3 regions of the Bradyrhizobium sp. CCBAU 11430 genome follow, and region 2 is predicted to be linked to each of the others. Evidence: predicted binding sites of a transcription regulator. Region 2 holds the regulator's gene; each other region holds the start of a gene.

Region 1 (2,267 bases), on a different contig from region 2:
CGAAAGGCGTCGAGCGCACCGAGGCCCAGGACACGATCGCCACCAGCATCATCGCGAGCAGGAAGCCGATCAGCGGCGACAGCACGATCGCCAGCACCGTCTTGGTCAATCCGCTCCACACCGCAGCCGAGATCCCGGCCTTGGCCATGCCGCCGCCGACGAGCCCGCCGATCAGCGCATGCGACGACGAGGACGGGATGCCGAGCGCCCAGGTCACGAGGTTCCAGACGATGGCGCCGACCAGGGCCGCGAAGATCACCTGGGCATCGACGATCGAGGGATCGATGATGCCGGTGCCGATGGTCTGGGCAACGTGCAGGCCGAACACCATGAAGGCGACGAAATTGAAGAACGCGGCCCAGAATACCGCGAATTGCGGTCGCAGCACGCGGGTCGAGACAATGGTCGCGATCGAATTGGCGGCATCGTGCAGGCCGTTCAGGAAATCGAACAGCAGCGCGACGGCGATCAAGCCGACCAGGACGGGAAGACCCAACGCGGCATCCACAGCGGCCTGTCCTAAACTTGCTCGATGACGATGCTGTTGATCTCGTTCGCAACGTCGTCGAAGCGATCCGCCACCTTCTCGAGGTGGTCGTAGATCTCGACGCCGACGATGAAGTCCATCGCATTGCCGTCGCGATGCTTGAGGAACAGCTCCTTCAAGCCGATGTCGTGGAGATCGTCGACGCGGCCCTCGAGCTTGCCGAGCTCCTCCGTGATCGCGGTCAGCATGGCGACATTCGGGCCGATCGACTGCATCAGCGGCAGCGCGCGGCCGACCAGATTGGCGCATTCGATCAGAAGCCCGCCGATCTCGCGCATGGGCGGCTCGAAGGTGCGGACCTCGAACAGCATCACCGCCTTGGCCGTCTGCTGCATCTGGTCGATGGCGTCGTCCATCGACGTGATCAGGTTCTTGATGTCGCCGCGGTCGAACGGGGTGATGAAGGTGCGGCGCACCGCCGTCAGCACCTCTCGGGTGATGTTGTCGGCATCATTCTCGAACTGGTTGACGCGCTGGCAATAGACCGGCGTCTCCTCGCCCCCGTTCAGCATACCCTGGAGCGCGATGGAGCCCTGGATCACCGTCTGGGCATGCCGGTCGAACAGGTCAAAGAACCGTTCTTCCTTGGGAAGGAAAGCACGAAACCATCGCATCATGGGGGTAGGCTACCGGTTGGAAATGGCCCGGCCCTGTCGGGCCGTCATGAAACTGTCATAGACCATTTTCGATCCGCGCGCGTGTCATCTCACGCCCGCGGAGCCGGATCATCCACCGCTTTCAGGCGGGCAGTAAAACACTTTTGAATCAGCTACTTAGAGCGATCGCCGGAAGTAATGCGCGATTTCGCCGATGACGCCGCGGCGGAAGGTGAGCACGCAGATTACGAAGATCGAGCCCTGGATTACCGTCACCCACTGGCCGAAGCCGGCGAGATATTGCTGCATGGCGATGATCGCGAACGCACCGACCACGGGGCCGAAGATGGTTCCAAGGCCGCCAACCAGCGTCATCAGCACGACCTCGCCCGACATCGACCAATGGACGTCGGTGAGCGAGGCGTTCTGCGCCACGAACACCTTCAGCGCACCGGCAAAACCGGCTAGGGTTCCCGACAGCACGAAGGCCAGGAACTTGTACTGGTCGGTCCGGTAGCCGAGCGAAATCGCCCGCGGTTCATTCTCCCGGATCGCCTTCAGCACCTCGCCGAACGGCGAGTTGATGACACGGAAGATCAGCAGGAAGCCGGCGAGGAACCCCACCAGCACGACGTAATAAAGCACCGTCGGCTTGGACAGATCGAACACGCCGAACATGTGTCCCTGTGGGATGCCCTGGATGCCGTCCTCGCCGTGGGTGAACGGGGCCTGGAGGTAGATGAAGTACAGCAGCTGCGACAGCGCCAGCGTGATCATCGAGAAATAGATGCCCTGGCGGCGGATCGAGATGTAGCCGGTGATGAGCGAGAGCACGAAAGCCGCGGCGATGCCGACGAGGATGCCGAGCTCGGGCGGCAGCGCCCACACTTTCAGCGCATGCGCGCAGCAATAGCCGGCGGTACCCAGGAACATGGCGTGGCCGAACGACAACAGGCCGCCATAGCCGATCAGCAGATTGAAGGCGCAGGCGAGCAGCGCAAAGCACAGCGCCTGCATCACGAAGAACGGGTAGACGCCCGTGAATGGCACCGACGCCAGCAGCAGCGCCATCACGACGAAAGCGATCATCTCGTCGCGCATCGCGCGAGGGGTCACCGGCAGCG
Region 2 (2,267 bases):
TCGCTGCGAGGCCCCAGGATGGCGGCGCGTAGCGAGGGAAAGGGTGCAATGACGGTTTTGACCTGGTCCGACGATCGCGTCGAGCAGCTGAAAAAGCTCTGGGAGGCCGGACTTTCGGCCAGCCAGATCGCAGCTGAACTCGGCAATGTGACCCGCAATGCCGTGATCGGCAAAGTGCACAGGCTCGGTCTGTCCGGCCGTGCCAAGAGCCCTTCATCGGCAGCGCCCCGGCCGCGCAAGGCGCGTCCCGCGCAGCACATGATGCGGGTGACCCGCCCCATTGCGCGCGGCAACACCGCGCTGGCGCAGGCCTTCGAGGTCGAGGTGGAGGCCGAACCGGTCACCTACGACAACGTGGTGCCAATGAGCCAGCGGCTGTCGCTGCTCGAGCTGAACGAGGCCACCTGCCATTGGCCGGTCGGCGATCCCTCCAGCCCGGATTTCTTCTTCTGCGGCGGCAGGGCGCTGTCCGGCCTGCCCTACTGCGCCCAGCACTCGCGCGTGGCGTATCAGCCGGCGGCGGATCGCCGGCGTGCCCCGGCAAAGCCGGGTCCGCGGTGAGCGGATTTAGCTGATCGCAAAGACGGCAGCCGTCACACGACGGCGCCTCAACCAACTCGGTGTCATCCCCGCGAACGCGGGGATCCATAACCACAGGGCGCTGTTGTTGCGCGAGATGGTCACTCCGAGTCTTCGCCAAACCACTGCCTGTGGTTATGGGTCCCTGCTTTCGCAGGGACGACACCGGAGAATGTGGCGGCAGCCCACCAAACCCCAACGCCTGCAAACCTTACGTCTGCTCCGCCTTCGCGAAGCGATCGTCGAGCGCGTAGCCGGCGCCGCGGACGGTGCGGATCGGGTCCTGCTCGCGGCCGAGATTGAGCAGCTTGCGCAGGCGGCCGATATGGACGTCGACGGTGCGCTCGTCGATGTAGATGTCGCGGCCCCAGACGCTGTCGAGCAGCTGCTCGCGCGAGAACACGCGGCCCGGATGCTCCAGGAAGAACTCCAGCAGGCGATATTCGGTCGGACCGAGATCGATCGGCCGGCCCGAGCGCGCCACGCGACGCTTGTCGCGGTCGAGCTCGATGTCGCCATAGGCCAGCACTGTCGCGAGTCGCTCAGGACTGGCGCGGCGAAGCAGGCCCTTCACGCGCGCCAAAAGCTCCGGCACCGAGAACGGCTTGACGATGTAGTCGTCGGCGCCGGTCGCAAGTCCCCGCACCCGCTCGCTCTCCTCGCCGCGCGCGGTGAGCATGATGATCGGCAGCTGCTTGGTGTCGGGCCGGGTCCGCAGCCGCCGGCACAGCTCGATGCCCGACAGGCCCGGCAGCATCCAGTCGAGCACGATCAGGTCCGGGATGTGCTCCTTGAGGCGGGTGTCGGCGTCGTCGCCGCGCATCACCGTCTCGACGTCATAGCCGTCGCCTTCGAGGTTGTAGCGAAGCAGCTCGGTGAGAGCTTCCTCGTCCTCAACCACCATAATGCGTGCGCCCATCGGGTCGTCGCTCCTTGAGTCTTCAGGTATTCGGGACCGTCGTGGCGAAGGTGGTCATGTCGCCCTTCGGCCGCTTGTCGGTGATCGCCTGGCCTTCGATCATGTAGAACACGGTCTCGGCGATGTTGGTGGCGTGGTCGCCGATCCGCTCGATGTTCTTGGCGCAGAACATCAGATGGATGCAGAACGAGATGTTGCGCGGATCCTCCATCATGTAGGTGAGGAGCTCGCGGAACAGCGAGGTGCAGATCGCGTCGACTTCCTCGTCGCCCTTCCACACCGCCATCGCCGCCGGCAGATCATGTGCGGCATAGGCGTCCAGCACCGACTTGACCTGCTGCTGCACGAGGTCGGTCATGTGCTCCAGGCCGCGGAACAGTTTCAGCGGATGGAAGTCGGTCTCCAGCGCGGCGACGCGCTTGCCCATGTTCTTGGCGAGGTCGCCGATGCGCTCGAGGTCGGTCGCAACGCGCATGGCGCCGACGATCTCGCGCAAATCCACCGCCATCGGCTGGCGGCGGGCGATGGTGAGCACCGCGCGTTCCTCGATGCGCTTCTGCAGCGCGTCGAGCTCGGCATCGATGGTGACGACGCGCTGGCCGAGCGCGACGTCGCGGCGGATCAGCGCGCCGACGGAATCGACGATCATGCGTTCGGCGATGCCGCCCATCTCGGCGACCAGGCGGGTGAGCTCCTGGAGGTCGGTGTCGAAAGCTTTTGCGGTATGTTCAGTACCCATGTCGCGTCTCCTCAGCCGAACCGGCCGGTG
Region 3 (2,267 bases), on a different contig from region 2:
TCTAATCTTGCCCCATGTCCGAACCTGAAATCAGGCCTGCAACCGAGGCCGACCTTCCCGCCATCACCGCCATCTACCAGCAGGCCGTCCGCGAGGGCACCGCGACGTTCGAGCTGGAGCCGCCTGACCTCGTGGAGATGACTCGCCGCTATCGCGCGCTGGTCGACGGCGGCTATCCCTATTTTGTCGCCATCCTCGACGGCCGCGTGGCCGGCTATGCCTATGCCGGCGCCTACCGCCCGCGCCCGGCCTACCGCTTCACGGTCGAGAACTCGATCTATCTCGATCCCTCCTTCCACCGCCGCGGTGTCGGATCAAAGCTGCTGGAACGGCTGGTCGCCGAATGCGAGGCGCGCGGCTTCCGCCAGATGATCGCGGTGATCGGCGATTCCGCCAATGCCGGCTCGATCGGCGTGCACACCAGGGGCGGCTTCAAGATGATCGGCACGCATCCCAATGTCGGGCTGAAATTCGGACGCTGGCTCGATACGGTGATGATGCAGCGCGACCTCGGCGAGGGCGCGAAGACGGTGCCGGGGAAGTAGGCCTCGTAGGATGGGCAAAGCGTAAGCGTGCCCACCATCTCCCAGCGATAGAGAAAGAACGTGGGCACGGCGCTGCGCGCCTTTGCCCACCCTACGGCACCGTTTGTGCGGCTATACCACCGCGAGCTTCCGATCGATCACCAGCAGCACGCGCTCCAGCTCGTGGCCGCGGCGCAGGATCAGGCCGGTCGCCGAGATCACGCTGTACATGCCCTGCTTGCGCGCCAGCCGCGGATCCTTCTCGATGCGGTAGATCGGCACTTCCGAGGCACGGCGATAGACCGAGAACACGGCGCGATCCCTCAGGAAGTCGATGGCATAATCGCGCCACTCGCCGTCGGCGACCATGCGGCCGTAGAGATTGAGAATACGGTGCAGCTCGAGCCGGTTGAACGTCACCCGGCTCAGTTGCGTCGTCGCCGCGGCGGGGCGCGCCGCCGCGCGCAGCTCGCTCGGATCGGTATCCTCCGACAGACTCATGGAGCGCTTCCTCATCGCACGGCATGACCCGAATCCGCGAAGACCGTCCCCGGAACCTGGATCATGACAGCTGCATGATTGCGCCAACCGGCCAGCGCCGCAAGGGGCTCCTGATTCAACCGGTCGAATCGGTTACGAATCGGAGCACACGCTATGGTGGAACTCCCTCGCGGCAAACCGTCACGGGATCGTTAGCAGGAATCATACTCTCGCCGCTTTTCCGCCTAGCGACTGCCGCCCTGCATTGCGAAAAGACTCACGTGCGTTGACCCGGTCCTTTCGGTTCCGGATTCCTCAGCCCCCAGCCCCCCGGGGTCGAACAGGATCGGGTCTGTACGCGCGACAAGGAGGGCCAACGCAAGTTGGTCCTTTTTTGTTTGTGTCGGGATGTTTCTGGCACGACGAAATTCTTCTCTCATCAGCGCCAACAATCTCATCCCTCATCCCGAGAGCCGCGCGTCCTTCGCGCGGCGTCTCGAAGGATCGAGGCCGAGCTGCGTGAGCGGGGCCTGCATTGTTCTCACGGCGATGCGAAGCATCGTCCGGTAGACGCGCGCAAGGGCGCGCGCCTCACCATGAGGGTGGCAGTGAGTACGACGCTAGAGAATTGAAATCAGTGCAGCGACGTGTAGGCCGCGCCCAGCATCGTGCCGGGCTTGTCGCGGCTGCCGTCCTGGACATAGACCACCGCGCCGTCGACGCCGTCGCGTGTGAGGTTCTCGATCGGCACCGTCCAGCTTTCTGAACGCCCGGTCCAGTCGCCAACCTTGAGCAGGTTGCGCACCACGTTGTGATAGGTGACCTGCTGTCCGCGATTCTCGCCGCGAGTGATCGCGATCGGGACCGACTTGGCGATCGAGCAGATCCAGACCTCGCCATGCGAGACGGCCGGCTCGTTGCTCGCCGCCACCGACACGTTGATCTGCTTGCCCGCGAGCGACATCGTCACCGGCACGCTCATCACACCCGTGCCCTTGTCAGTCTTGCCGATCGCGCTCTCGATGCCGGCACGATCGCTGCCGATGACATGGGTGGAGCCGTTGACTACGACCTGCGGCGTGTAGACCTCGCGGTCGCCGCGCATGCGCGAATAAGCACGCTGCCGTGCAGAGAAGCGCGAATCCGCCAGCGTGTCCTTCCAGCCCAGATAGTCCCAATAGTCGATCGGCATGCTCAGCGCGATGATCGACGGGTCTTTAGAGAGATCGCCGATGATCTGGTCGGCGGGCGGGCAGGAGGAGC

The links. The regulator PhoB, encoded in region 2, activates phosphate uptake and scavenging genes when phosphate is short. The targets are predictions, from matches to a motif close to TGTCATNNANCTGTCAT.
Region 1: XI04_RS07815 (DUF47 domain-containing protein) is a predicted target of PhoB. The motif match lies at 1,207-1,223, and genes of this name have one in related genera.
Region 3: XI04_RS08595 (DUF2794 domain-containing protein) is a predicted target of PhoB. The motif match lies at 1,089-1,105, and genes of this name have one in related genera.

What each region holds. Positions count from the first base shown of each region.
Region 1 is NZ_LBJV01000007.1:651,356-653,622, reverse strand. Features, by position in the region: gene XI04_RS07820 (inorganic phosphate transporter) at 1-508, opposite strand, end outside; gene XI04_RS07815 (DUF47 domain-containing protein) at 520-1,164, opposite strand; gene XI04_RS07810 (branched-chain amino acid ABC transporter permease) at 1,321-2,267, opposite strand, start outside.
Region 2 is NZ_LBJV01000072.1:338,683-340,949, forward strand. Features, by position in the region: gene XI04_RS34600 (GcrA family cell cycle regulator) at 49-561, shown strand; gene phoB (phosphate regulon transcriptional regulator PhoB) at 791-1,498, opposite strand; gene phoU (phosphate signaling complex protein PhoU) at 1,521-2,237, opposite strand; gene pstB (phosphate ABC transporter ATP-binding protein PstB) at 2,249-2,267, opposite strand, start outside.
Region 3 is NZ_LBJV01000029.1:10,532-12,798, reverse strand. Features, by position in the region: gene XI04_RS08600 (GNAT family N-acetyltransferase) at 15-545, shown strand; gene XI04_RS08595 (DUF2794 domain-containing protein) at 657-1,025, opposite strand; gene XI04_RS08590 (DUF1223 domain-containing protein) at 1,639-2,267, opposite strand, start outside.